One region of the Porphyromonas somerae genome, then DNA from elsewhere that is predicted to be linked to it. Evidence: riboswitches for the same ligand, from Rfam matches in the RefSeq annotation. Region 1 holds a riboswitch; each other region holds the start of a gene.

Region 1 (7,408 bases):
GAAAGTGGCGAATCCATCAAATCTTTGGGCTTGAAAATTAAAGACCTCGTCTTTAATCCTGCGTACACTTATGCTCTTCCTATAAAGTTGACAAACTCAAATAAGTGCATTATTGATGCCGAGAGCGAGGTTCTTCTTGTCCTAGAGCAGAGAATCAGCACAAAGGCTCTTAGAATAGTTGGCTCTGGCTCGGAGGATGGATCTATGTTCCCCAACGACTTTAAGGTAGACACTTGGACACTTGAAGTGATGGTGAATAGAGCTTCATATAATGAAAATAACCGCTCAATCTGTGGTACCAAGCTGGTAACAGGCTCTAGTATGAACGACGAGATCTACATTCGCTTTGGTGACGTAACTATTAAGCCTAATCAGCTACAGATAAAGACTGGAAATTCACAGATTGATATTCCTGAGGAAGCTTTGGCAGCAGAGCCAAATACCTGGTATATGCTCGGCTTTAAGTACGATGGTAAGGCTAATTCAGTATATGTCAATGGTGTGAAAGTCATAGAGCGCGAGATCCGTACTGGAGCTTATGGACTCACTGGTTTCTGGATTGGCGGTAGCAATGAGCTGATTCGTGAGGTACGCTTCTGGAAGTCGGCACGTACCGACAAGGAGATCCTCGACAACACCTGGAAGCTAGTAGATGCCAATGATGATAACCTACTTCTATACTACCCTCTCAATGGTAAAAAGAGAAATGTAGAAACAGGTGAAATCACAGAGGACGAGTCTATGCTATGGGATTGGAGTAAGAGCCAAAAGCACCTAAGCATGCCTAGTGGTGCAAAGTTCGTAAATAACGGTAGCGAACCTTTTATCTTCCCTATTCCATAAATACTTAACTGAACAGTAATAGATAAGCCGAAGGATGAGCTCATTCTTCGGCTTATCTGCTTTTTCAGGACATAAATTGTTATCATCATTAATTATTGTTATCTTTGTAGGGAGTATGGGGAATTAGCTCATCTGGCTAGAGCGCTACAATGGCATTGTAGAGGTGACCGGTTCGAGTCCGGTATTCTCCACTTTCTTTATATCCTCGGCGTTACTGCCGAGGATTTTTGTTTCTGAATATAATGCTATCAGGTCTATAAAAATAGGTATCTTTGTAGTGCATTTGTGGAGGTGATAGAGTTCACCTCTTGGGAAACTGGTGTGAGTCCAGTACAGTACCCGCTGCTGTAAGTCTTGATGGGCTGAGAAGCCTTGACAGCACCCCGATCGTTTGCCACTGCCCATGTGGGCGGGAAGGTACGGAGGTGTATGAGATAAGTCAGAAGACCGACAGATGCATTTTACCGTATTATAAAACCTATTTAATCAACTTTCGGGAGTTAAAGTAATATGAATAATCCAGTTCTTTACATCATTAAGAGGGATGGCGTGCAGGAGCCATTTACCCCCTCTAAGATTGAAAACGCTATTCTCAAGGCCTACGTAGCGAGTGGCAACGGAGATAATTATGGTGAGGTACAGCAGGTAACTTGCCAGGTATTGTCGCACATAGAGCAGACTACCATTTCGGTAGAGGAGGTACAAGACATTGTGGAGGGCGAGCTGATGAAGGTGCGCCCCGATGTGGCGAAGCGCTACATTATCTATAGGGAGTGGCGCAATACGCAGCGGCACAAACGCACCGACCTCAAGAAGTCTTTTGATGGGATTGTACGGATCGATGAAAATGATATCAATCTGAGCAATGCCAATATGAGTAGCCACACTCCAGCTGGTCAGATGATGACCTTCGCGAGTGAGGTCTCCAAGGACTATGCCTACCGCTATCTACTCTCCCCCGAATTTGCCGAAGCACACAGGCGTGGGGATATCCACATACACGACCTCGACTACTACCCCACCAAGACCACCACTTGTGTACAGTACGATCTGAAGGATCTCTACGAACGGGGTTTCCACACAAAGAATGGGAGTATCCGTACTCCTCAGAGCATCCAGAGCTACGCCACTCTTGCAACGATCATTTTCCAAACCAATCAAAATGAGCAGCACGGAGGGCAGGCAATCCCCGCCTTTGACTACTTTATGGCACCTGGGGTATACAAGTCGTTTGTGAAGCACTTGGCAGAGCTGATTCCCTTTATGGTAAAGGCTAGAAGTGGTGAGGGGAACCTTGAGAGGAAGGCACTGCGAACGATGATTACCGACGCTGTAGGCAACATCATGCCGAGTGCGGGGGAGATTCGCGGGCTATATGATGAGCTCTCCAAGGTGACTAACGATGCTATCGCCTACGAAGATCTGGAGATGATGGTGGCGGAGGCTCGCGAACTAACCAGGCGAGATACGCACCAGGCGATGGAGGGATTTATCCACAATCTCAATACGATGCACTCCAGAGGCGGCAACCAGGTGGTCTTTAGCTCGATTAACTACGGCACCGATACCAGTGCCGAGGGGCAGATGGTGATCGAGGAGTTGATGGAAGCGACGATGGAGGGACTAGGAGCTGGAGGTGAGGTGCCAGTTTTCCCCATTCAGATATTTAAGGTGAAGGAGGGGGTCTCTTATTCGGAGCGTGACTATGAATTGGCAATTACCGACTTTGATGCTGCGATGAGGGGCGAGCTAGAGTTTGAAGCACCCAACTTCTATCTATTCCTAAAAGCGTGCAAGACCACAGCAAGGGCACTCTTCCCCAACTTCCTATTCCTCGACACCCCCTTCAATCAAAATAAACTTTGGCGTGCCGATGATCCTAATCGTTATCTGTATGAGATTGCAACGATGGGTTGTCGCACCCGTGTCTTTGAGAATATCAATGGGATACAAAGTTCAGTGGGCAGGGGCAATCTCTCCTTTACCACTATCAACCTACCAAGGCTGGCGATTGAGGCTCGTCGTGCTGCGGAGCGCGAGTGCGGTTCGGTTGCCGACTCTGGCCGGATCTTGAGCGTATCTATCCAAAAGCTAAAGGAGTCGCTACGAGAGATGGCACTACTAGTTGGCGAACAGTTGCATGAGCGATATCTCTACCAACGGAGTGCACTGGCACGTCAGTTCCCATTCATGATGGGCAACGATGTATGGAAGGGAGGCGGTGCTTTGAAACCCAATGACAAGGTAGGCTCGGTATTGGATAGCGGTACGCTGGGAATTGGATTTATCGGCGGTCACAATGCGATGTATGCACTTTATGGTATGGGACACGGCGAGAGCTCTGCTGCGTGGGAGACTTTGCGGGAGTGCCTAGTGGTACTGAATGAGGTGGCAGGCGAGATGAAGGCGAAGTATCACCTCAATTACTCGGTACTCGCCACTCCTGCCGAGGGGCTTTCGGGTCGCTTTACTAAGCTCGACGTGAAGCGGTACGGCAAGATACCTGGGGTCAATGATCGAGAGTACTATATCAATTCATTTCATATCGATGTAAAGGAGGAGGTACGCATCGCGGATAAGATCAGGCTAGAGGCTCCATTCCACGCACTCACGCTTGGTGGGCATATTACCTATATAGAGCTGGATGGTGAAGCGAAGAAAAACATTCGTGCGATCGTAAAGATCGTGAAGCTGATGAAGGACAATCAGATTGGCTACGGCTCTATCAACCACCCAATTGACACCTGTAGGAGTTGCCACTATAAGGGAGTGATCTACGACCGTTGCCCAATCTGCGGAAGCGAGGATATCCAACGCATGAGGCGGATCACGGGCTATCTCACTGGTGACCTCGCCTCGTGGAACTCTGCCAAGCGTGCCGAGGAGCGGGACCGTGTAAAGCATCATTAACTAAGCTAATTAAAGATGATGGATGTACTGAAGCAACTACTCCTAGGTGGGGATATCGCTTCTTCGATGTTTGTACTCGCTTTAGTGGTGACAGTGGGCACTGCACTAAGCAAGGTAAAGGTACGAGGGTTTTCACTCGGGGTCACCTGGGTACTCTTTGTGGGGATATTGATGGGCCACTTAGGCCTATCAATGGATCCTCACGTGCTCTCCTTTGTGAAAGAGAGTGGGATGATCCTTTTTATCTTTGGTATTGGTATGATCGTAGGGCCAGGATTCTTTGCCACCTTCAAGCAAGGAGGCGTATCTCTGAATCTACTCTCTATCGCATCAGTCTTTTTCTCACTAGTCGTCACCTACCTCATCTACCGTTTTTCAAGCGAACAGATAGCCACATTGATGGGTATCCTAGGGGGTGCGGTGACCAACACCCCTTCGCTTGCATCGGCACAGGAGACAGCACGAATGCTCTCGGGAAGTACCCCACAAGATATCGGCATAGGTTATGCCCTTGGTTATCCAGTTGCCATTGTTGGGATGGTGGTCACCCTTTCAATCATCAAGTGGATCTTTAAGATAGATGTGGCACGTGAGGAGAAGGAATTGGAGGAGAGGGAGCAGGCGAAGAAACGAGAAGCCCTAGTCTACTCTCTAGAGGTGACCAATCCTGCCCTCTTCGGGATGGATATCTACCACGTAAAGATGCTACTAGAGAAGTACGAGGTAGTCATCTCGCGTATCTTGCACGAAGGCACTGGCGAGGTGGAGATGGCTAGCTCCAATTCAAAAATCTATGAGGGCGATAAGCTCTTGGTTATCTCGGAGCAAGACGAGGTGGAGACCATCGCTGCCTTCGTAGGTCGTCGGCTCGAGATGAGCGATGCCACTTGGTTTAAACTCGATAATACCTTGGTATCGCACCGTGTGCTAGTGACGCACCCCAATATCACTGGCAAGAGCATTGAGCAACTCAAGTTTAGGACACTCTACAATGTCAATGTCTCACGCCTTTATCGTGCTGGCGTCCACTTAATCGCTAAGCCCGACCTTCGTCTACAAGTAGGTGATACGGTGGTGATTGTAGGACAAGAGGAGGACGTAAAACATGTGGAGAAGATACTTGGCAACTCAGCTACCAACCTAAGGCGACCCAATCTGCTGGTACTCTTCTTGGCACTACTGCTAGGTGTCCTCGTTGGGAGCTTGGAGATACAGCTCTCCGGAATGAGTATGCCGGTGAAGCTCGGCTTTTCAGGCGGCACACTGATTGTAGCCATATTACTGAGCAACTTCGGAACAAAGTTTAGGCTCAACACTCACAATACCGAGAGTGCCAATATGATGATACGGGAGATAGGGATTACCCTCTTCCTAGCCTGCGTAGGACTGAGTGTCGGGGGTAGCTTTGTGGAAAAGCTCATGAGTGGTGGCTTTGTCTGGATGGGCTACGCAGCACTGATGATGTTGATTCCGCTTTGGATCACCCTCGTGATTGGACGCCTTTGGCTCAAACTAGATTACTTCACCCTCTTAGGGTATGTGGCTGGAAATATGACCTTTGCCCCAGCCCTATCGCTTACCCCAGATGCCACTAAAAACAATATCCCCTCGGTGGTCTATGCTACCGTCTATCCAGTCACCCTCTTCCTACGAGTGATGGCGGCACAGTGGATGATCTTACTACTAACCTAGGTGGTATGCTCCATCTGCTCAAGGTAATTCCCGAGACCATCCTCGATGGCGATGGGATAAGGTATAGCATCTACTTGGCAGGGTGCCGGCACGCCTGCCCTGGTTGCCACAACCCGATCAGCTGGTCGCCACAGGCAGGAGAGCCACTGACGGAGGAGCGGATAGGCAACATAATAGAGGAGATTAAGGGCAACTTCCTACTCGATGGCGTCACCTTCAGTGGCGGAGACCCCTTCTACAACCCCACCGACTTCGGTCCTCTACTCAGAAGAGTGCGAGAGGAGACGGGACTAAGCATCTGGTGCTACACAGGCTACCTTTACGAAGAACTGCTGGAGGATCCAGAGCGAGCACCGCTACTAGAGTGGATTGATGTATTGGTCGATGGTCCCTTTGAGAAGCGATTGTACGACCCCACCCTTTCCTTCAGAGGCAGTAGCAATCAACGAATTATCCACCTAAAAGCTAAGCGATAGGTCTAGCTTCACTCCCCATGGACCTTTGGAGTGAGCCTTAAGCGGAGAGAGGCGACGATAGACGTCAATGCGCACCACCTTGAGTATATTCTCCAGCCCAAAGCCCACCTCAGCATAGACTTGGTCCTGCATCTCAGTAGTATGCACAGGGAGTACGAATAGTTCATTACCCGTAGCTTGTCGGTTCTTAGCAGTGAGGTTACCATAGAGGAAGTTGGCCGTCAGCACACCCCGAAGTCGCAACTTATTGATCAACGGGATACGGTCAAAGACCACGCCACGCATATGGTATTCCATAAAGGCCGTCAACCACTCATCTGCAACGAACTCCAAAGGGTTGAGCAATTGGAACGTATTGTGCTTATGCATAATTCCGATATTAGTAGGTGGCGTATACAAGACAGGGAAGGGCACCGAGCTCCATAGCTTCCCCACCGTCACTTGATAGTCCAGACGACCAAAGACCCCCATCCAGAGTCTCTGCTCAGCAGATAGCTCAGTACGCTGCCTACGGAAGTCACCCCCCAACCATTTATCCGCCCACTCGTGGCGAAGCTTTAGCACCGGTACCTCGCGATATACATTCGCGTAGTGCCGGTGTCTTTGCATAGAGCCATCAAAGATACGCTCCCCAATAGCCCACCGTAGCTCTACACCCGAATAAACATCGGTGATCTTAGGCAACTTCTGCAGAGAGTGGTCGTGATTAACCCGCACAAAATCAAGCGGCCCACTCGCCCTATCCTCCCTATAGCTGGCATAAAGCCGGAGAGAAAGACTTGCATTGAAGTCCTTTAGATACTCCAGAGTTAAGAGATTTCGATAAGAGGTAGTCGCCAGATACGATACCCCTACATCATAGAGGATATTATCTCGGTCGTTATTCTGTACCTCAAGACCTGGGATATAGATATCGTGCTGGTAGCTCAGCGATAGCTCGTGCTGAGGAAACTCCTCCCTAAAGTAGCGCTTTGGTCTAAAAGAATAGGCGTAGCCAACGCCATACTTAGGGCGTCGGTCCTTAAATCCATAGGCAAGATACCCATTAAAGAAGTGATGGTGCGAGAGATAACCGGTAGTCCTTCCTCCCACCTTGATACGTAGCCCCTCCGTATGATTGGCATTGACCAGCTCATTCACCGGTCCGAGATCAAAGAGGCTTCCTCCGTAAATCTTACTGTAGTCCCACTTCGTACGAATGTAATTAAGGCTCACCATATCCACCAACTCCAGTACCACACGCTGCCACCCTAGCTGTTTGAATTGGCCCATAAACCTCCGCAGGCCATCGCTGGTGGTCAGTAGGTTTCGGGCAATGGCAGTAGAGATTACCGGCTTTGCTAGCTCCCTATCCTGCCAGTCATTAAAAGGTTGCTTCAGAGCGATAATCTCGGCGTCAGGCGATTGCTCGCCATACTCATCGTAGTGCCTTGATTGCTCCACATAGAGAGAGAGTAGATTGATAAATAGCTTCAAATTACCCACAA
Region 2 (7,408 bases), 110 kb from region 1:
CCTTCGGTATTGAAGGAGAAGTATTGCTGCGTGAAGCCCATCTGACGAGAGAGTTGCTGCGCAGCCATTAAGCGACGAATATCATCGTACACACCGATATAGGTGACGGGATTGGAGCGGGTGGAGATGCCTAGGGAGTCCTGATCTACATACTCCACTGCCTTGAGGCTAGAGATACTCCCTTTGATATTGCGACAAGGAATCTTGGTGAGCGGCGCTTTGTCTATCAGCCGCTCTACCCCTTCGTAAAATATCTCCCGCACCAGGGTACTCTTGCCCGAGCCACTCACCCCCGTTACCACCGTAATCACCCCAAGTGGGATGGTCACATCAATGTCTTTTAGATTGTGGAGGTAGGCACCCTCCACTGTGATGGTGCTCTTGGAGGTTCGGCGTCGTTTGGGCCACGGAATTTGTTCCTTGCCCTGTAGGTACTTCACGGTGTAGCTCTTGGAGCGGGCGGGTAGCTTATCAGGGCGTCCCATAAAGACCACTTCTCCGCCGCCAATTCCCGCCTCGGGACCCATATCGATGATCAGGTCGGCTGCTCTCATCACCTCTTCGTCGTGCTCTACCACCACCACAGTATTGCCCATATCCCTCAGTTGGTGCATGATATCTATGAGGAGGTGAGTGTCTCTAGCGTGCAGACCGATACTTGGTTCGTCCAAAATGTAGAGAGTGCCGATCAGCCCTCCGCCTAGCGACGTGGCGAGCTGTATACGCTGCCCTTCGCCTCCCGACAAGGTGCCCGCCACACGGTCGAGTGTGAGGTAACCCAAACCGATATCATCCATAAAGCCCACTCGGTAGCGAAGTTCCTCCAGTAGTCGACGACCGATTTTGAGGTCTTGCTCGGAGAGCTGTAGTGCCTTGAGCCATTTCCTGAGCTCAGTAATAGGGAGAGTGACTAGTTCGGAGATATTCTTGCCACCCACCTGCACATAGAGGGCTTCCTTGCGTAGTCGCTTGCCCTTACAGGTGGGGCAGACAGAGCGGCCACGATAGCGTGCCAGCATAATTCGGTAGTGCATCTTGTACTGTCGCTCCTTGATATGGTCAAAGAAGTCGTTGATACCATAGATCTTTTCTCGGCTGTAGCCATGAATTTCGGGCAGTCCATTGCCATTCCACAGGAGGTCTTTCTCCTCTTCCGTCAGCTCCCGATAGGGGCGATGGATAGGGAAGTTGAGCTTTTCTGTCTTGCGGATAAAGTCTTTCTGCCACTCGCTCATCTTGGCTCCACGCCACGGCATGACGCACTCCTCGTAGAGGGAGAGATTTTTATTCTGAATCACTAAATCCTCATCAATCCCCAGTACTTGGCTGTACCCCTCGCAGGTGGGGCAGGCGCCAACGGAGCTATTGAAGCTAAAGAGTTTATCGGAAGGCTCCTCAAAGGTGATGCCATCCAGCTCGAAGCGGTCGCTGAAGGTAGCCACCCCTTCGTCGTGCACAATTAGTGCTGTTCCTCTCCCCTCAAAGAAGGCTGTCTCCACTGAATTTCCTAGTCGATTATTGGTGGCATCGTTATCTGGTTGCACCACCAATCGATCAATGACGAGTGATAGGTCTTTGGCGGTACGAGGCAACTTTGCTCCCTCCTGTAAGAGGTCTTGGATTCGCTCCACCTTGTCTTTCACCAAGACACGGCTAAAGCCATTGGCAAGCTGTAGCTCCAGGTGCTCCGCCACCGTACGCCCTTGTGGCAGTGTGATGGGGGCACAAACCATATACTTACTCCCCTCGGGAAGACTATTGACATACTCCAGCACATCTCTCGTGGTGTGCCGCTTCACCTCCTGACCACTGATGGGGCTAAAGGTATGTCCTACCCTCGCATAGAGCATTCGGAGGTAGTCGTAGATTTCAGTGACGGTGCCGACGGTAGAGCGAGGGCTACGATTAAACTTCCTCTGCTCAATCGCAATGGCCGGTGGAATGCCACTGATCAGATCGGCTTCGGGCTTTGCCATTTTGCTGACAAACTGACGTGCGTAGACGCTTAGGCTCTCTACATACCTTCGCTGTCCCTCGGCATAGAGCGTATCAAAGGCGAGCGACGACTTACCGCTACCGCTCAGCCCTGTAATCACAATCAATTGGTCGCGCGGGATATCTAGCGACACCCCCTTGAGGTTATGCACCCTTACCCCCTTAAGTATGATATCATTCATTATATATATACACTTGAAATATCTACAAAACTACTAAAATTATCAGAGCCACTACCCAGTGCCCCATTTTATTGTGCAAAATAGTCGGTTACTTGCAAAATAATAGGTACCTTTGCGGTTGCGTTTCACCCCGTAGGGTCGTGTACCCGTGTCGGGAGACCGTGGGGCGCAGAGTTTAATCACTAATTATTTACAAATCAAAGATGGCAACAGTTATCAGATTGCAAAGACACGGTCGCAAGGGTTACCCTGTATACAAGATTGTAGTGACCGACAAGCGTGCCCCTCGTGATGGCCGCTTCGTAGAGATTTTGGGGACTTATAACCCTAATACCCACCCAGCAACTATCGACCTGAAGTTCGATAGAGCACTCTATTGGGTGAACGTGGGTGCCACCCCATCCGATACCGCACGCAGCATCCTCTCACGCGAAGGTGTGATGATGATGAAGCACCTACAAGGCGGTGTGAAGAAGGGTGTATTTTCAGAGGAAGAGGCTCAGAAGCGCTTTGAGGCGTGGAAGCAAGGCAAGAACTCTGAGGTAGCTCAGATCAAGAGCAAGGACGAGGCAGCTAAGCGTGAAGCAGCTAAGAAAGCACTAGAGGCTGAGCGTGAGGTGAATAAGGCTCGTGAGGCTGCTCTAGCTGAGAAGAAGGCTGAGGAGGAGAAGGCAAAGGCAGAAGCTGAAGCAGCTGCAAAGGCTGAGGCAGAGGCTGCTACCGAAGCTGAGGCTCCAGCAGAGGAGGCTCCCGCTACTGAAGAGTAAGCGACGTCGCCTAGCATACAAAAAGGGGTGGTGCAACCAACAGTTGCACCACCCCTTTATATTTAAGCAGCTCGCCTACGTGAGATGCACTCTACAGAACATAAATTTCAAATAGATCATTTGAATCTACGGCCTAACTATTCTCTTTGATATTTAGGACAATTTGAAATCTTTTGGTTACATTTGCAAAGAATATAAGATGTTAACGGTGCCATAACCCTATCCTTAGGGCGATTGGTGAAAAGGAAACTAGGTGCAAATCCTAGACAGTACCCGCTGCTGTAAGCTCCAAATAGCTTAGCTAATCTATCAAAATACCACTTAGAGCATAGTGTCTCTTGGGAAGGTGTGCGAAAGCTGGAGTAAGTCAGAAGACCTGCCGATAACTGCTTTAATGGCTTCCGAGGCACTGAAGCATTAGAGATAGAGGGATACTTATTAAGCTTACAATGTTGCATTGGCAACGGCTAATTCTAGAGAAACAAAAACATAATTAACTCCTAAACTCTAGTCAACCTGCTACTCTATTACATCTCCGCACGAAAGCCATTTGACACTGAATAAATGTATTCAGCGATCGCCATACCAATGGAGGCTGCTGATTATAAGAAACTTAGAATAGATGTAATGAGTATGAGAACAAAGAAAGTCTGGCTATTTCTAGCACTGGTGGGCCTCTTATTCTCGGGTTGCTATCGATACGATGATTGTGACCTATGGGGAGAGATTGCAAATATCAAGAAGGAGATTGCCCAAACAAAAGCTGACATCTCTACCCTGCAAAAGGTGGTGAAAGCACAGCAAGAGAAAAAGACCATTGATGAGATCAATGAGATTGATGGCGGCTACGAAATCAAATTCAATGACGGAACAAAAGTCACCATCAAAAATGGCTTAGATGCCCCTGAACTTGGGATCCAGGAGGAAGAGGGCATATATTACTGGACACTTGGTGGCAAAGACCAATGGCTCAAAGATAAGAATGGCAATAAAATTCCTGTTGCTGGAAAAGACGGCAAGGATGGAGTAGATGGTCAAGATGGTCACTCACCTGTTATAGGGGTGGATAAAGATGGTTACTGGACCCTAGATGGCGAAAGGATCAAGAACGATCAGGGTAAGGAGATACAAGCTGTGGGAAAAGATGGCGACTCCTTTTTCCAATCTGTCCGAAATGAAAGCAATGCAGTGGTATTTGTCCTTGCCAATGGGGAGGAGATTACTATCCCAAAAACAGGATTTGAGATATTTGCCTTTGAGAAGCCTGAAGGAGAGTACCACTATCACGTATTCAAATTCAATGAAGCAAGGAATATTAAGCTGACCGCTGAGGATATAGCTACTATTGAGGAGATTAAGGTGCCAGAAGGGTGGAGCCTTCAAATCAATGCCCAAAAGAAAATGGTTCGCATCAAAGCACCAAAGCAAACACCAGGGCAATCATACAATGGTGGAATCATCACCCTGATGGGGCTAGGAAGAAATGGTGCTACCTACCTTGCTTCAATTGAGGTGATTGCATCGATTGACTATACAGATCCTGCAGGCACCTTTGTAGTATGCGAAGGGAATATGACCACAGTCAATGGTACCATAGTCTATTACGACAAGAATAATAATGAGTATCTCAATATCTTTGAGAATGCCAATAACCATTTGGAGATAGGCAATGTGGTCCAAGACATGTATATGGCAAATGGCAAGATCTATCTCATCACACAAAATGGTGACCGCATGAATGGTGCTGGACGCTTTGTGGTGTGTGATGCCCGTACTATGAAGATGGAGTATGCCGATTCGTTTGTATTCAAATCTCCTAAGGGAGAGGGCACATGGCCACAGCACATAGTGATCTGCAATGATTCTCTTGGATATGTACAATGGTCCGATAGCAATATGGAGCAGACCTCTGGTATCATCAAGATTGTCTATAAAAATAGGAAACTAAAGATAGATAAGACCGTAGAGGGAACCTTTGGAAAGTTTACCACAGAGGGGGCTATCAAAACCCGTCTCGTCTTCTCTCGCGGAAAAGTTTACGCTGCCTGTGGACACGGGATGGTTATCATTGATCCTAAAACTAACTCTATCAGCAAGCGTCTAGAGTACAAGGGGCGTCAGGCGAAAGGTATCGTAAAGGGAGCTAATGGACATATATTTGTGCCCTTCGCGGGTGAGTTTAAGGGAAATCAGCAGTGGAATACAGAGTTTACCTCCGATCCAATCATTGTGGAGATGGATCATGAAGGGACAGTAATCCAAGAGCATAAGATGCCAAATACTGTAGTCTTCCCTGTGGCTACCTGGAGTCCAGCAATTGGCATTTGTGCTAGCTTTACTGAGCCACATCTCTACTTTGTAGATGTTGCGGAATTCAACGCTTCTACAGCATCACGATACAATTATGAGACAAAGAAGCTCGACCTCCATTATGTGCCAGCGTTCAAGGAAGGCTACTCTTTCTATAATATTTATGGAATTATGGGAGTGCATCCTACCACTGGGCATCTCTGGGTAGGTAGAACGGCAGCGTATGTTGACTCTGATATCTTTGAGTATGATGTGACGGTTGATCCTATTAAACAACTGAATAAATATCACTACCCTACCCAAAGGGGTGCAAGTACGGCAGGTATTGACTTCGCTTACAGATTTAGTGATGAGTTTATCAATAAATAACTTGATTTTATATTGAAATATTGTGTGCAGACTAAAGTAGGAATAATTACTCTAGTCTGCACACCTATCTTTTTCTATACATTGTATGTTAAAGTTGATAGAAGCAACTAAAGCTTTAAGGGGAGTGGTATTAACGATCACTTTGCTATGCTTCACAACCCTCTCGGCGTGGGCACAGCTCGATAGCGTGTATCTACTACCCGACCTTACCGTAACGGCACAGCAACACCGAGAGGTGATTCCAGGGTTGAAGCTTGAAGGCAAACAGCTACAGAAATTGAGTAGCATATCAATTGCTGATGCCGTAAGGTATTTTTCAGGAATACAGATTAAGGATTATGGCGGACTAGGCGGCTTGAAAACGGTAGATGTGCGAGGCATGGGTACCAATCATCTCGGCGTGTTTTACAATGGGATCAAGCTTGGAAATGCACAAAATGGGCAAATTGATCTTGGTAAGTTTTCACTAGACAATGTGGAAGCGGTAAGCCTTTATAATGGGCAGAAGAGCGATCTCTTTCAGCCAGCTCAGCACTTCGCTTCGGCCTCCTCCATTTATATTGAAACTAGGCAGCCGACTTTCAGTAAAGGTAAGCGTACCAACCTTCGGGCACATCTTCGTGCTGGCTCCTTTGCCACGGTGATTCCATCCGTCTTGGTAGAGCAAAAGCTCCCCAATGACTTTGCCCTGAGTGCCAATGTGGAGTTTGTCTCCTCTAGTGGTAAATACCCATTTAGGTACAAGCGAGTATTTGAGGATGGCACCATTGCCTATGATACCGTGGCAGTTCGGCAGAATGGCGATATCACTGCAATTAGGGCCGAGTTGGCTCTTTTTAAGAAAATGGAGGAGGGTAAATGGGACCTACAAGGGTACTACTACCACTCTAAAAGAGGATTGCCTGGCCCCATTATTCGTAACGTATTTCAGCACGGACAACGGCTAGAAGACCAAAACTTCTTCTTCCAAGGGAAGCTGACTAAAAAGGTGAATGAGTGGTATAGCATACAGGCTCAAGCAAAGTATGCCAATGACTATACCCGCTATCTTGATGAAGAGTGGACCAGCCCTCTATATGTGGATAATAAATATGAGCAGCACGAAGTTTATGCCACCATAGCTCAAGAGTTTATTGCTACCAAGTGGCTAAGATTTGGCCTCTCGACTGATGCTAGATACAACACATTGAATGCCAACCTTGTCAACTTTTCATACCCCAAGCGTCTGACACTTATGGGAGTAGTTTCTGGTGAGGTAAGCTTTCGGTGGATTACCTTTCAGGCAGCTTTGTTGGGCACCATGGTACGAGAGAGTGTGGAGCGCAATGTTGGGGCACCACCCAAAAATGTGCTGACCCCCTCTTTCTTCTTATCTCTCAAGCCATTCAAAGAGGTGGATCTAAAGATTCATACCTTTTACAAAAATATATTTAGGATGCCCACTTTTAACGACCTCTACTATACCTTTATTGGGAATGCTGTGCTCCGACCAGAGTATGCTGAGCAGTACGACTTCGGCATAAGCTACCGATGGCGACCCAAGGGCTCATCGGTCGTGAAGTACGCTGATGCTCGTGTGGAGAGCTACTTCAATAAGATTAAGGATAAGATTGTAGCCGTACCCGCCGGTAATATGTTCCGATGGACCATGCTCAATCTAGGTAAAGTAGATATATTCGGGACCGAAGCCAACCTAGACCTCGCTGTGGAGCCTATTGAGCAGCTAGTCACTACACTTCGGCTAAGCTATACGTATGAGAAGGCTCTTGATGTGACGAGTCCCAA
Region 3 (7,408 bases), 860 kb from region 1:
CCCAATCGTGTGGCACCACCACTTGTGACCACTTGCTATCGTCGTACTTGGGGTTGCTAAACGCCTTTTGGTCTTCTCTAGTGAAGTGCCAACCCTCTCTTAGGCGAAGAACCTCTCTGGGCGTGAGGCTGTTATCCAATTTATTCTGTCCAAAGCTCGGCAGAGCCGCTGCTGTGATAGCTATGAGAGCCACAGCCAGTGATAGGTAATGTCGCATACGTTTCCTAATATATGTTCCTTAATAACTATCTGCAAATATACCCATTTTTACCGACCTTCTCTCTATAATAAAAGGCAGTCTCGGCTTAATGTCAAGACTGCCTTTTTTGTTGCTCATAAAGCAAATGAGAGTTACTTGCGTACGAGTGTAGCTAGAAGCTTACGGTGGTCGTCAAGTAGATAGAGCTCACCATTTTCAGAGATGGTAAAGTGCTCAACCTTATCGAGGAGCTGAGTGAATTGCTTCTCAATATCCATATGCTCGCAGAGGGCTAGGGTGCCAGCAAGGTCATCGAAGTCGATCTCCGTGGCATCATAGTCATCATCGGTGGGGTCGTCAAATTCAAGGTTGCCCATGTAGTCATTGCAGCCAAAGTTGCCTGCGAAGCGATTCTTGGCAATGTCAAAAGAGAGGGTGAGGCTCACCTCAGTCATCTCCGTCTCCCCGATCTTTTGGACAGTCCACTCGCCCTCGAGTTGCTCCTTAGGAACAGCCTTAAAGAAGTCCACTCCCTCATCTGCCACTACGGCTGTTTCAGTTGTGGTGGTTGCTGTTTGCTCGTCATTTGTCTTTTGCTTACTACTGCAGCTACTTAGAGCAATACCTGCAAGTGCAATTCCTAGATAGATAAAATACTTTCTCATAATTCTTTTGTTGTTATTAATTAGTTAATTCCTATTCCCGTATATACCAAGCCGAGTGCCTCCAGCTCCTCCATCGGATAGATGTTTCGCCCGTCTACTACTAGATTTCCACGCATTAGCTCCTTGACACGCTTCCAATTGGGGAGCCTAAACTGCTTCCACTCAGTCAGTAGAATAAGGGCATCTGCTCCCTCTACCGCATCATATATATCTTGCCCATAAGTGACACCCGAGGGCAAGATGTTGCGGGCATTCTCAATGGCGATTGGATCAAAAGCGGATACCTCTGCCCCTGCCTTGATCAGCTCATTAATCACCACGATAGAGGGTGCTTGTCGCATATCATCCGTCTCAGGCTTAAAAGCCAGTCCCCATACTGCCACCTTTTTCCCCTTGAGGTCGCCTAGGTGCTCTACCACTTTTTCGTAGGGGCGTAGCTTCTGCCACTCATTCACCTTATGCACCTGCTCAATAATGGTCAGTGGCCGGCCATGCTCACGGCCAGTGCTGGCGAGTGCCTGTACATCCTTTGGAAAGCAAGAGCCCCCATAGCCACAGCCGGGGTACAAAAAGGCCTTACCGATGCGTTTGTCCGAACCCATACCCTCCCGAACAAGAGAGATATCTGCCCCTATTGCTTCTGCTAGGTTGGCCAGCTCGTTCATAAAACTGATGCGAGTGGCGAGCATCGCATTGGAGGCATACTTAGTGAGCTCCGAAGAGTGGATATCCATGCTGATAACACGATAATTATTAAGCAGAAAGGGTCTGTAGAGCCGATGCAACAGCTCCTTGGCATAGTCGCTTTTGTACCCCACCACTACACGATCGGGGCTCATAAAGTCTTTGATCGCTGCCCCCTCCTTTAAGAATTCAGGGTTATTTGCCATGTCTAGCTCGAGTGTTGCGAGCCCTCGCTTGGCATACCCAGCCCTTATTATCTCCTCCACCCGATCTGTAGTCCCCACTGGTATGGTGCTCTTGGTCACCACCAATAGGTGCTTGGTGGCCAATTGTCCTATCTCCTCGGCTACAGCAAATACATACTGAAGGTCGGCTTCCCCGCCCTCGCCAGTAGGGGTGCCGACAGCAATAAAGAGGATGTCTACCTCATTGATCACCTCTCCCAAATCTGTGTAAAAGGAGAGACGTCCTTGGGCTCTATTCTTAGCCACTAGCTCGGCCAGTCCTGGCTCGTATATTGGTATTTCTCCCCTTCTGAGTGCTTCAATCTTGGTTTGATCCTTATCAATGCAGCAGACATTTACCCCCATCTCCGCAAAGCAGGTGCCACTCACTAGCCCCACATATCCTGTGCCAATAATCGCAATATTCATACTTACTTCTCTACCTCGTATTTACAATAGTTGCACTAAGGTACCAAGAATATATTGATTAATCCACTATAGTAACAGGGGTTACGCATTAGAAGTCTCAACAATAGGTGTTAGATTTGATTGAAAGTATCGTTTATATGGGCATAAGAGCACCCGCGAGGGTGCCACTCAGCTAGCCCCCGTGTCGGAGGGGCGAAAGCCCCGAACGACCGGCGGGGGCGGAGTAGACCAATCCTACGACCCTTGTGGTCGCACAACCTTTTGGGGGTGCGACCACAAGGGTCGATTGATATTATCGTACCATTTCCCCCCCGGTCTTCGGCTCTACGAGCCTTGACCGGGGGCTATCTGAATGGCACCCTGGCGGGTGCTGTTTTGGAACCTCCTCCAGAGGTCCTTAACCATAGGCACTCAGCTGAATTCCACTCGGTAAGGATTTTCTAATGCGCAACTCCTGCCTATTGATTTGTCTGGGCTGATGCACGAGAGGTTACTATTTTTTAGTGTAAAGTAGAGTGAGGTGTTGGTCGCTAAAACTGCTTTTATAATGAGCTGATATCCAATGCGGTATAAAGGCGTTAATTGAGTTGCAACTAAGCGTTTGCTTTGTTGCAACTCGCCGTTTGCTTAGTTGCAACTCGTCGATCGCTTAGTTGCATCTCAGTTTTGGCTGTGATCGCCTATTCTTTTTTCTGCTGGTGGGTGGCGTGTTGCGTGTTGTGGAAAATAAATCTTAATTTTTATTGTTTTTGTGTTTCTTTTGGGTACCTTTGCAGAAAGCAGATGGGTATGGTCACTTGTGTACGATGAGTGGCTATTTAATAGGGAATTTGGTGAGAATCCAAAACAGTTCCTGCTACCGTAATGTCTTGAGGAGGTAGGTTGCCTCCGCCTTTCAGATATTCTCTGAAGCCACTGGATTTACTCTGGGAAGGCTTTTCTATTGAAAGGGATAAGACTAAGTCGGGAGACCTGCCTACTTGCCTAGTATTTTTATGGATACTCTTGGCTCAGGAACAGGCTAGTATCCGTGTGTATTTATTTATCGTTATTATATTATGTGCTCACGTAAAAGGTGGAGTGTATGGCACGTGTTTGGGTGCCTGCTTTGCTGTGCTCTTTATGGGGTAGGTGCAGAGGCTCAGTCGCTTCCTAAGGATTCTATTCAGCTCTCGGATCAGCTGGAGGAGGTGGTGGTGACAGGAACAGGTACCCGCCATTATAGTGCGGTAGCACCAGTGCGTACAGAGGTGGTGTCGAAGCAAGACTTGATCAGCATCTCGGGGCATAATCTAGATGGTATTCTGACCACGATATCTCCTTCATTTGATGCTCTGAATAGTGGTATGGGAAGTGGAATCACTCTTGGCGGGCTAGGCAATAGCTACATCTTGGTGCTGGTGAATGGCCGTAGGCTACATGGCGATGTGGGTGGGCAAAACGACCTCGGCAAGATCAGTGCCTCTATGATAGAGAAGATCGAGATCGTCAAGGGGGCAGCCTCTACGCTTTATGGGTCGGATGCCATTGCGGGTGTAATCAATATCATCACCAAGGACTATACCGATACGCCGCTTTCAGTAGTCAATAGCACACGCCTAGGGTCGTATGGGCAATGGCAGCAGAATAATACCATTGCGTGGGGATACAAGACCTTTTCAAGCGTGACCCAATACTCTGGTGATAGGAGCAATGGTTGGCAAAATAGCACGCAGGAGCTTTACCGGAAGGAGCTTTACGAAAATAGCACTACGGAGACTACTAGTGCCTTTTATAATCATCGTATCCAGCAAGAGATCGCTTGGCGACCCAATAGGCAGTGGGAGGTGCGTGGCACAGGTATGCTCTACAAAAAGCGTATTTATCACAAGCCAGGGGGTCCACGGTGGAGACAGTTCAACCTGAGATACAATGACCAGGCAGCCAGTGTGGAGACCACCTACCGACCAAGTGCCTACCAGACCTTTAATCTCTTAGCTAGCTTTGACCGACACGCCTACCACTATGATTATTACAGTCGGTACCTAGATGAGTATTTACAGCCTGAGGTCCTAGATGATGGTAGGCTACATTATGTGCCGATGCCATTTTATTATCAGCCTGGAGAGTCGTCTTTGGAGAGCGACCAACGCCAATACCTACTTCATGCCAAGGGCTCTATGTACTTTGGCACGGACCATCAAGCTACCTTTGGTGTGGAGGGGATTGTGGACCATTTGATTGCTCCCAATCGTATGCCCAATGGCTCAGGATCGGCCTATACCCTCTCGGCTTATGCTCAGGATGAGTGGCAGGTAACTCCTCTATTTAATGTCACGGGTGGCGTGAGGTATTTATACCATAAAGCATTTGGTAGCCATATCACTCCAAAGCTCTCCCTGCAATACCGTTTTGGGGAGAGTGGGTTGCAACTCCGTGGTACCTATGGTCGAGGGTTCAAAACTCCAACCATTAAGGAGATCTACTACGAGTATCAGCGGACGATGATGAGTAAGCTAAGGGTCTATCTGGGTAATCCCGACCTGAAGCCTCAAGTATCAGATTACTTCTCTTTAGGCTTTAGCTATGACCCTAGCAAGAAGCTCTCGATGCATCTATACGGCTCTTATAATCAGCTCAATAATATGATTACCCTAATCCCAGTTCCATTGCCTTCTAAATACCAAAGCGATGAAGGGCGAGAGCTAGATGGTGCCATGCAGTATATCAATGCTGAGGATGCCAAGATATGGGAGCTGGAGTATGCCATGACGTGGGCACCAGTGAAGTATCTGAAGCTCTCTATGGGCTACACGCTCACCAATACCAGTACCCATGTGTATGATTCGGAGCTCACCAAGAAGGGCGATGGCAAGCCGGTGATCGTGGAGCGACCAATAGACGGCACCTCGAAACATAAGGGGACAGTGGGTGCTACCTACACGCTTCGCAAAAAGCACTACGACCTTGTGGCGGGGCTACATGGTAGGCTTCAGACAGATAGATACTATGCCTACTATGGCGATGCCCCTGGCTTTGCACTTTGGAACCTCACCACTACCCACCGATTTAAGTATTGGAAGCAGTGGAATCTCCAGCTGACGCTAGGAGTAAATAATATCTTTGACTACAAGGAGACCCATCCCTATGGGCTCAACTTCGGTACGAAGACGCCTGGACGTACCTACTTCGCTACGGTGAAGATAGGCTTTGACCAAAAGAAGGATTAATGATTTTCTAATAAACTTTTAACTACAAGAATTATGAAGAAGTACTACAACTTGATGCTGACGCTAGTCGCTCTAGCTATGACAGCAATGGCATTTACTGCCTGTGATGAAGAGGTAAAAGCTCCTACACAAAACCCTGCCGACGCTTTCCCAAAGAAGCACGACACTGCTCTACTACTAGTGACCTTTGGCTCTACCTATGATGTGCCACAGCAAACCTTTGATAAGCAAAAGGCATTTTTCCAAAAGCAATTCCCCAATACCGACCTTTACCTCTCCTATACTTCTAGGATTATTATTAACCGTATGCAGGCTCAAGGAAAGGAGTTTATTCCACCTGCAATGTGGATGCAAAGCTTCTTGAAGAAGAACTACAAGAATGTCCATGTACAGTCATTCCACGTTATCCCAGGTGAGGAGTTTACACTTCTAAGGGACGCTTATGTGAAGAAGGAGTACAACGTAAAGTTGGTTGATGATCGAAAAGGTCGTAATGATGCTGTGCTAGGTCACCCTCTTCTCTACTCTAAAGAGGATATCCAAAAGGTAGCTAAGATCCTAGTGGATGATCATAAGGAGCATATCCAGAAGGGTGAGGCAGTCGCCTTTATGGGACACGGTAACCCTGAGGAGAACTACGAGTATGCCAACCAAAAGTATAAGATGCTAGAGCAAGAGATGCAAAAGTATGCTAAGGAAAACTACGGACATGGCTATGTATATGTAGCTACTGTGGACTATCCAGCAATGCTATTTGACTACCTCGTTGGTGAACTAAAGATGGTAGAGGATAAAGTAGCTAATAAGAAAATCCATCTACAACCTCTTATGACCATCGTAGGTGACCACGCTAATAATGATATGGCTGGAGATTACGAGAAAGGCGAGGCTGATGAAGACCAGAGCTGGAAGTGGCAATTGGAAAAGAAAGGCTGGAAGGTGGAGACACATATGAAGGGCCTTGGCGACTATAAGGAGATCAACAATATTTACCTTGAGCACCTCAAAGCGGCTATTGCTGATGGAAATAAGGAGTAACCCTCCTATTGACTGATAATAATAAGGGCGAGCACCAATTGGTGCCCGCCCTTACTCGTTTCCTCCTTTTGCATAAAGGGCAGAGCGATAAAAGAGATAGCCATTAGTTAGTTAGGCGGAATCCTTGATTATTCTATGAATATCATAGAATCTATTGGGGGCAATAAGGAGGCCTAAAAATACTGTTCAATACTATTATAGATTGTTAGGAGTAAAATCCTATTTACAGCTTGAGTATCAACAGTATTTATTCAACTAATGGCTATCAAGTTATGAACAAAAATGTACTCGCAAAGTTATCAATAATAACTCAAGAAATCAACTTTTCCCTAAATCTATTCAGGGTTACCCCTGGCGGAGTGGCAAGGGGTAACGCATTAGAAAGGTATCACCGTATGGTTTTTGGGGAGGTGTCTTTGAGTAAGGACCTCTGCCGAGGTCCTTTCTCGCTTGTCTAGTACAAGCTATCCATATTAAGGCTGTAACTTAAGTTTATATTTCTAATGCGTGGCCCCTGCGCAGGGGTTCAAGTGGTGTCGTAACAATTTGGTATCTTTGCAACGGCTTTAGGAGCTTTTATTTTGGAGAAACTGAGAGAGTAAGAGCGTATGAGTCCGAAAGCGTGCCGCTGGTGTAGCGTGCTACACGAGAGGAAAGTCTGGGCCACAAAGAGCACTACACTTCCTAACGGGAAGCTATCGTGAGGTAGATGAGCATAACAGAAAATAACCGCCACGTGGCTTTGCACTGAGTGCAAACTTCACAGGTAAGGGTGAAAAGGTGGGGTAAGAGCCCACCGAGCTGATAGTGATATCGAGCTGCAGTATGCATTGTGGGTGGAAAGGTCGCGTATACCAGCGCTTGTAGGGTGGCTCGCCCGATGCTGGGGGGTAGACCGATAGAGCCTAGGGGTGACTCTAGGTCTAGATAGATGGCAAGCAGCCTAATCCCTAGGGAGAA
Region 4 (7,408 bases), 1.3 Mb from region 1:
CGAGATACCATTCGCCAAACGTGGTGGTCAACGGCACACCCTAACAGAGAACGATCCTTGGCTAGACGAGCTGAAGTCCAAGCTGCCCAACGGCAAGGACTTCCCAACCGAAGCCAACGAGGCTCCTGCTACTGCAGCAGTATTGCCACCATCTGCCGATCTGATGAGTAGGCTAAGCCAACTACTGAATGGGGAGATACCGGAGACGGACCTCAACCCCGCTGAGCGTCGCTCAATGGACTTCTACCTATATGGTCGTGTAGCACCGGGATTGGTGCAGTACTTCGGTGGTGCCGAGCGTATCGATAGGATAGACCTCCAGAGTGGCTATGTAGCATGGTACACCGCCAATAAGAAGGATAACGTGGTGAGCTACCCTTGCTATGTCAGGAATAAGAAGGTCGATAACGATGGTAAGGAAACGAAGAGCAGTATCAGTAACGTTCGCCTGATGATGGTCTACTACGCTTGGCTCAACCCCAACACCCAGGAATCAGGTACCACCTACGCTTCCCCAGTGTTGCGTAACAACATCTACCACATGCATATCACAGGTTTTACCAAGATGGGTCTTTCAGCAATCCCCTTTGTGCCAAGGGTACCAGAGGGCAATGGCTACAAATTCCTCCACTGGAAGCTAGACCCCGATGAGGAGGTACCAGCAGCTAATGCACCACTCAACGCTACAAGTGGTACGGGCTCACCTACCAGCCTATCAACGCCACGCTCATCGAGCTTTTCACTTACATTCTGATCAGAAATAAAGATGATGACTAAGATATACAGACATAACCTATTTAGCCTCTTGATGGTGGCACTGCTCCTCGTAGGAGCGAGTAGCTGCCAGAAGGAGCGGTTTGTAATAGACACCCCAGATGAGGAGCAAAAAGGGGTGACCCCCTCCTACGGCTCCACCTATATGTCGCTCAGCCTCCGCACCGGCGGCGGCAGCGACAAATCGGAGGACCAAGACTACAACTATCAAGGGGACTGGGCAGGTACTGACGACATCACCTCCTTCGCTGTCTACGTTGTCTCCGAGGATCGCGACGAGATCCATTGCATCTACAGTAATAAGATTGTGGTTACTCCTGGAGAATATTACTGGGATGCCAATTGGGAAAGGGCTAAGCGCGATGACGTATTGGATCCCAATGTACAGACGTGGAAAAATAATGTACTGACGCTCAAGCCATGGAAGACCTCACCTGGGAAGAAGACCATCTATGCCTTCCTCAATCCACCAGCTGAGTATATCAAGTACCTAGAGCCTACGCTCGGCAACAAGGGTCAGTTTGAAGCAAGGGTCAAGGAGCCTATCCCCTACCAAGGAAAGGCGGGCATGACCTACCCCGACACCGACGCCCCAAAGCTTGGAGGCTTCCGCCCCGACCCCAACATCGCCAAGAAAGTACTCTATAAAGATGTTAGCGGTGATGCGCTTACCCCTGGTAACATAAATATGAGTGAAGGAAGTTTTGGAGAGCTCAAAGACGATGGTTTTGACAGTCGGTTATTTGACCTTACGAATAATCCGAGTGGGGGTAAGCCTACGAACGGGTTCTATAAATATTCAGACCACATCATGTGCTCAGGCATAAAGGAGGACTTTGCCGTTGCAGATAATATATCGGAGAGCGAGGTGGTCAATAGTCGCGAGAATCTGGCTGTGGTCAGTGTCCGGAGGGTACTGGCTCAGGCCGTCGTATCGTGGGACAAGAAGATCATCGGAAAAGGACTTAAGGGCGATCCTGAAAAGGAGAAGATGAAGCTAATGGGCATCTACTATCAGGTGCTCAATTTTGAACCTACCTTCTACCCTATTGCCAAGCGCACCAATAGTGATTGGTTCAATATCAAGAATACCAAGAGCCCCTCTTATGGCCAAGATTCCCCCTCTGGGTTGATTGATTTTACCACCTATCAGCCCCATAAGGAGAAGAATAATAGATTTGACCCCGCGACACTTGACTATGAGCGCTTCTTCCGCAATTCTATCCCAGTGGATAAAAGCCAGGTGATGCCTCCTAGCAATGATAATGATCTGACGATGCAGCAGCTTTTCCGTCGGAAAGTGATCATCGGGATGTGGAATGTGGAAGATGGAGAGAATTTCACTAATATCCCCTCTTACCCCTATGAGACGCCCACCGTGCACTGGGGGGGCTGTTACCTGACCGAGACCACCCATCCTTGGGGTGACGGAGAGGATAGTGGCTACCGCAAGGGGAATACCCCTTTCTTTGCCGTCATCGCTTCTTTCGCCATCAACTCCTTACCTTGGTCCCCACAAACGAAAAAGCAAATTCAAGATCTTCTTGACGAAACAGCTAGGCAAAAGGCAATTGAAATGGGGGATAAGGAGCAGCGCCTAGCTGACTTGATAGCCGCAAGAGATGCCGATCCCCTTAACGACCAAATAAAGGCAAAAGAAGCAGAAATAGCCGCGGTGAAAAACAATAAGACACTTTCTCTCAAAGAAAAGAGAGCATTATTAAAACCATTAAATGCCGAGTTGAAAGCCCTGAAGAAGCAGTTGAGTGATAAGTACCCAGATATTCCTGATCTTGAAAAAGAAATAAAAAGGATCAATGAGAAGTATTCAAAAAAGGAATATGATGCTGGAGACGATGTCACTCCTATCACCTACGCCCATGGCATCAACCGCATCTACTACTCGCTGGGCACGCAGAATTTTTATCTCAATTACCACGACATTCCAGTTGCCGACCGTGGTAATGTCACCCATCAGCTAAAGACTACTGACGAGTGGTATACCAAACTTACCAACGCCATTCCTGGGAATGCAATACCAAAGGCGTCACAAGATTTGCTGGATAAGTTTAGCGGGGTGCTGAATGGCACCATCCAAGCGGAGACGCTTTCCGCTGATGAGCAGCGTGCGATGGACTTCTACCTCTATGGTAGGGTAGCTCCCGACTTGGTGACTGCATTCAATGGTACTAGCAAGTACGACCGTATTGACCTTCGTCTCGGCTATGTGGAGGACTACACCGCCAATCCTGAGCACAAGGACAAGGTAGTCAATTATGAGATTATGACTAGATATCGTGGGGTAAATATAGATGGTCAACTTGGTGATTTTATGCAGAATACCCGCCTGCTGATGGTCTACTACGCGTGGGTGAACCCCAGTACCAACAACAACCGCACCTGGTACTCATCACCTGTATTACGTAACAATATCTACCACATGCACATCACTGGTTTCACGAAGATGGGGCTCTCAGGCATTCCCTTTGTGAAGACGCCTAACGACAAACGCTTCACCTATCTGCATAACATTGATCCCGATGAGAAGGTGCCATCGAAGGATGAGTATCTACCCATTCAGGATCCTTACATGAACGTACAGGTGACGAATGTCGGCTGGGGGATACATAGCTATAAAAAACAATTCTAATCACTATTAGATATGACTAAGAGAATACTAAATAGGGCACTTGCCCTCCTCCCAATTCTATTTCTTGGAGGGTGTCAATCGTTATTGCACGACCAGCTTAAGGAGTGCCCACGGGAGATAGAGGTTTCGCTCTATACTCAGACCGATTGTGATGCGGCACGCACCTACCCTACCGATGTGAAGAGTGTGCTCCTCATTGCCTACAATGAAAAGGGCGAGGCAGTGGCGACACAGACCCACGAAGGACCTATCTCGGCGGAGACCAAGGTGCGGATGACGGTGCCTGCAGGCGAATCGGTTCGAGTTGCAGCATGGTCGGGTCTTTACAAGGACTACTTTGCACTCACCCCTAATGCCAAGCTAAGCGAGCAATTTGTTCAGCTAAAGGCGGGTCAGGACCTGAAGGATCAGCGAATCCGCCAAGGGATTAGCCGTGAAGTAGCTCTGAAGCCACTCAATGAAGAGGGGGCGAATGAGGTCACCTCTGTAGAGGTGAATCTACTGGAGCTGACCAACCGCATCAAGGTGCACATCATCGGTCTTGAAGATCCAGATAAGATCTCTGTGGAGGTGGTATCGGCCAATGACCGCTACAGTGCCGAGGGTAAGATGCTGGGCAATAATGAGGCTACCCCTTATCCCTACCCTACCACGATTACGACCAAGGCCAATACTTTTGTAGGCCCAGTAGAGCCAGGTTGTGAACCTGGGTATGATGGCGAGCTAACAGCAGAACTGACCACCCTACTTCTGAGAAGTGGCCACAATAGTTGGGTCACCATGCGTAAGGCAGGTCAGGAGCATCCATTTTTCCGTAGCAACCTGATTGGGCTACTGATGAGTGCAGCTAAAGATGGTGCCGATATCAATCTCTACTGTGACCACGACTTCACCGTGGAGCTGAAGGTACGCCGCTGTCCTAACTGTTCCGAAGGATATCAAGTCGCTTGGGTGAAGATCAATAACTGGCAGGTACACAGCTACGATACTGAACTAGCTCCGTTATAATTAGGAATGAGACCGCTTTCCTATGGTGCAGGGATCTGCTGTTTACTACTGCTATCCCTCTTTCAGACTAGTTGTACTGACTTAATATTTGACGCACCTTATCCTGACCCTGGTCAGGGTAAGGTGGCGGTTGTTTTTAGTCGTCCCGAACTGCTCTTGCCAGAGGGGACGGAAGAGCACTTCGGAAAGATCACCTCGCTACGTCTGATTGCCACCAACCTGAGAGGAGAGGTGGTGTACAATGGGCGGCTACGCTACAAGGGCGCGGATAGAAACCTCAGTTGGCGTCAGCTGGCGTGTAGTGACCCAGTGGTACTGGATCAGAGCACCTATGAATTCTTTTTCATCGCTAATGAGGAGGGGATCGGTATTCAGGAGGAGACATTTCAGCAGATCCGTAGCAAGCAGGCGTTGCTGCGACTCACCTATTTTATCCCTTTGTCACGCCCAGAGCATCGGCCATTTTTGATCCCATTGGTGGGGCACCTACAGCGACAGTTGCCTCGACAAGAGGAGACGGATCGTACCATTATCCTCTATCCTCAGTTGGCACCATCGGTGGCACTCCTAGAGGTGGATACCAAGGGGTTGTCGATGGAGCGTATCGAGCTGGGGTTCCCTAAGGATCGGGAGGATGGGGGGCTCTTTGGGTACCCCTACTCTAAGGTGTCGGATCGGAGACATGAGATGCACTACTATCCGCTCACCCCATTGGAGAAGGGGGGGACGCTCTACTGTGTTGGTCTGCCTGAGGTGCGCTGTTATGCCCCGGAGCAGCAGCAGTGGCGAGGTCCAGAGCTCAGCGATATGACGCATCTGCGGATCCAGTTGACGAATGGCGAAACGAAGCTATTGCCACTGATGCAGTTGCCCGAGGAGCGACTCCCCAACAGTTACGATGAGTACCTCCGCATCGCGATGGAGCCCGCCCCCATCGGCATCAATGGCCTCATCGAACGCTTCTCCATCTTCCCAGGTGGCCATTACCGCTACCAGCTAAGTAATCTGTAGAGGTATCTCATCGGACAGGTCGGACAGATCGGACAGGTCGGAGCACCCGACAGGGTGCCATTCAGATAGCCCCCGTGTCGGAGGGGGCATTCGCCCCCGAACGACCGGCGGGAAACGAGGACACCCCCACCCCACGACCCTTGCATAACGCCTTATCGGACAAGTCGGACAGGCCGGAGAAGGACCTCACAGAGGTCCGACGGATCCTAGCCCCCCATTCGAGGGCGTCAGCCCGATGAATGGGGGATCAATGACCGCCCACCCCCACGACCCCGGCCGGGGGCTATCTGAGTGGCACCCTGTCGGGTGCTCCGACTCGTCCGACCTGTCCGACTTGTCCGATGAGGCACCCCTCCGCCAAAGGCACCCCAAACCTTTCCCAATATTTGTTAAGTACCCTAAATATTACTATCTTTGTAGGTAGATAAATAGATATGGTGATAGGTTATCCTATTCTTTAGATAGCCTATAAAAGGGAATCCAGTGAAAGTCTGGAGCAGTGCCCGCTACTGTGAGCTTTGAAATAAGCTTTGGATATTCATATTTACCACTGCCTTATCAGGTGGGAAGGTATTCCAAGGTAAAGCAAGTCAGGAAACCTGCCATATCATAGTGTGTATTGTGGTGCTCCGGGGTGCAGAGTGCTGTTATATTGATGTCGGAAACCATTTCAGACTTATGAGGAAATTATTGCTAGGAACTATGGCAGTTCTTATCTCTATGCTATGCCATCAGCAGGTGAGTGCTCAAAACAAGGTGTTTATTGAGGACCCTCTATTTGAAAATTTACAGGAGGGCGATAAAGGGGCCATCTTAATCACACACTTCGGTACCACACACGATGATACCAGAGCTGTGACACTTGATGCCATTAATAAGGCAGTTAAGGAGCGTCACCCCAATCTTGAGGTACGTGAAGCCTATACCTCTCGTATCATCATCAAACGTCTAAAGGATAATAAGGGGATCATCAAACTCAATCCTACTGAGGCCCTACAGCAACTACACAATGAAGGTTATACCCATGTGCTAGTGATCTCCACTTCTATTACCAATGGCGTAGAGGTCACCTCGGTAATCCGTGAAGTAGCCCACCTACCCTTTAACTTTAAGAAGATAAGAGTGGCAACTCCGCTACTATTCCACGAAGCAGACTACGAAAAGCTAATCAAGCTTATCACGGCTGATAGCCAACCAGATATGGCAACTATTTGGGTAGGTCACGGCACCTACGATGTGGCTACTGCACAATACGCGATGCTGGACCACATGCTGATGTTAAGTGGGCACCCTAATGTGATCATCGGCTGCGTAGAGGGCTACCCTTACTACGAGCAAGCACTTCAAAGACTTAAGGCTACAGGACTAAAGAAGGTGGTACTTCGTCCTCTTATGATTGTGGCTGGGGAGCATGCCAAGGAGGATATCGCCGAGGATTGGAAGGAAAACTTAACCAAGGCGGGATTTGAGGTAGAACTAAGGCTCGAAGGACTAGGCGAACTACCTGAGCTACAACAGATCCTCAACGACAAAATAGACTTCTACTCTCAATATAGAAGACTGCTCATTGGAGAGAAGAAAAAAGTCTATGAGGTAACGGGTGAAAAGATGCACGCTGATGATTAATAGACTATTTCTTTCGCTTGTACTAGTTCTGACTGCTTCTATTGCGACAGCTCAGACTTACAAGATAAATGGTCAGGTAGTGGATGAAAAAAATCATCCACTACCTTACGCAGTTATTGCCATAGAAGGCAAAGGCAATGTAGCAGCAGCCGATCAGACTGGTAGCTTCTCGCTCAACTTGAAGTCGGGCAGCTACCTACTCCGTGCCTCACTACTCGGCTATAAAACCACTCATAAAAGGGTGAACCTCTCCAAGAATAGCTCTGTAACCATTCAGCTAAAGGAGGATTATAAGCAACTAGGAGAGGTATTGGTGGTAGGTCCCGACTACAGCAAGCA

Evidence for each region. A riboswitch is a leader RNA that binds a small molecule or an ion and turns the genes downstream of it on or off. The one in region 1 is predicted to bind cobalamin.
Region 2: it holds a riboswitch for cobalamin, as region 1 does, so the genes downstream of both, MWL85_RS09290 (DUF5074 domain-containing protein) here and MWL85_RS08920 (anaerobic ribonucleoside triphosphate reductase) in region 1, are expected to answer to the same signal.
Region 3: it holds a riboswitch for cobalamin, as region 1 does, so the genes downstream of both, MWL85_RS00800 (TonB-dependent receptor plug domain-containing protein) here and MWL85_RS08920 (anaerobic ribonucleoside triphosphate reductase) in region 1, are expected to answer to the same signal.
Region 4: it holds a riboswitch for cobalamin, as region 1 does, so the genes downstream of both, MWL85_RS02720 (sirohydrochlorin cobaltochelatase) here and MWL85_RS08920 (anaerobic ribonucleoside triphosphate reductase) in region 1, are expected to answer to the same signal.

Annotation. Positions count from the first base shown of each region.
Region 1 is NZ_AP025559.1:2,067,524-2,074,931, forward strand. It holds gene MWL85_RS08910 (BT_3987 domain-containing protein) at 1-843, shown strand, start outside; tRNA gene MWL85_RS08915 (tRNA-Ala) at 961-1,034, shown strand; cobalamin riboswitch at 1,110-1,313, shown strand; gene MWL85_RS08920 (anaerobic ribonucleoside triphosphate reductase) at 1,354-3,753, shown strand; gene MWL85_RS08925 (putative transporter) at 3,769-5,445, shown strand; gene nrdG (anaerobic ribonucleoside-triphosphate reductase activating protein) at 5,451-5,921, shown strand; gene MWL85_RS08935 (DUF5686 family protein) at 5,904-7,408, opposite strand, start outside.
Region 2 is NZ_AP025559.1:2,175,313-2,182,720, reverse strand. It holds gene uvrA (excinuclease ABC subunit UvrA) at 1-2,177, opposite strand, end outside; gene MWL85_RS09295 (30S ribosomal protein S16) at 2,381-2,944, shown strand; cobalamin riboswitch at 3,134-3,342, shown strand; gene MWL85_RS09290 (DUF5074 domain-containing protein) at 3,578-5,623, shown strand; gene MWL85_RS09285 (TonB-dependent receptor) at 5,709-7,408, shown strand, end outside.
Region 3 is NZ_AP025559.1:202,655-210,062, forward strand. It holds gene MWL85_RS00785 (glycoside hydrolase family 2 TIM barrel-domain containing protein) at 1-217, opposite strand, end outside; gene MWL85_RS00790 (META domain-containing protein) at 352-864, opposite strand; gene MWL85_RS00795 (UDP-glucose dehydrogenase family protein) at 885-2,201, opposite strand; cobalamin riboswitch at 2,970-3,195, shown strand; gene MWL85_RS00800 (TonB-dependent receptor plug domain-containing protein) at 3,260-5,410, shown strand; gene MWL85_RS00805 (sirohydrochlorin cobaltochelatase) at 5,444-6,448, shown strand; RNA gene rnpB (RNase P RNA component class A) at 7,058-7,408, shown strand, end outside.
Region 4 is NZ_AP025559.1:635,004-642,411, reverse strand. It holds gene MWL85_RS02740 (fimbria major subunit) at 1-754, shown strand, start outside; gene MWL85_RS02735 (fimbria major subunit) at 767-3,424, shown strand; gene MWL85_RS02730 (FimB/Mfa2 family fimbrial subunit) at 3,437-4,432, shown strand; gene MWL85_RS02725 (hypothetical protein) at 4,439-5,443, shown strand; cobalamin riboswitch at 5,867-6,064, shown strand; gene MWL85_RS02720 (sirohydrochlorin cobaltochelatase) at 6,122-7,069, shown strand; gene MWL85_RS02715 (TonB-dependent receptor) at 7,062-7,408, shown strand, end outside.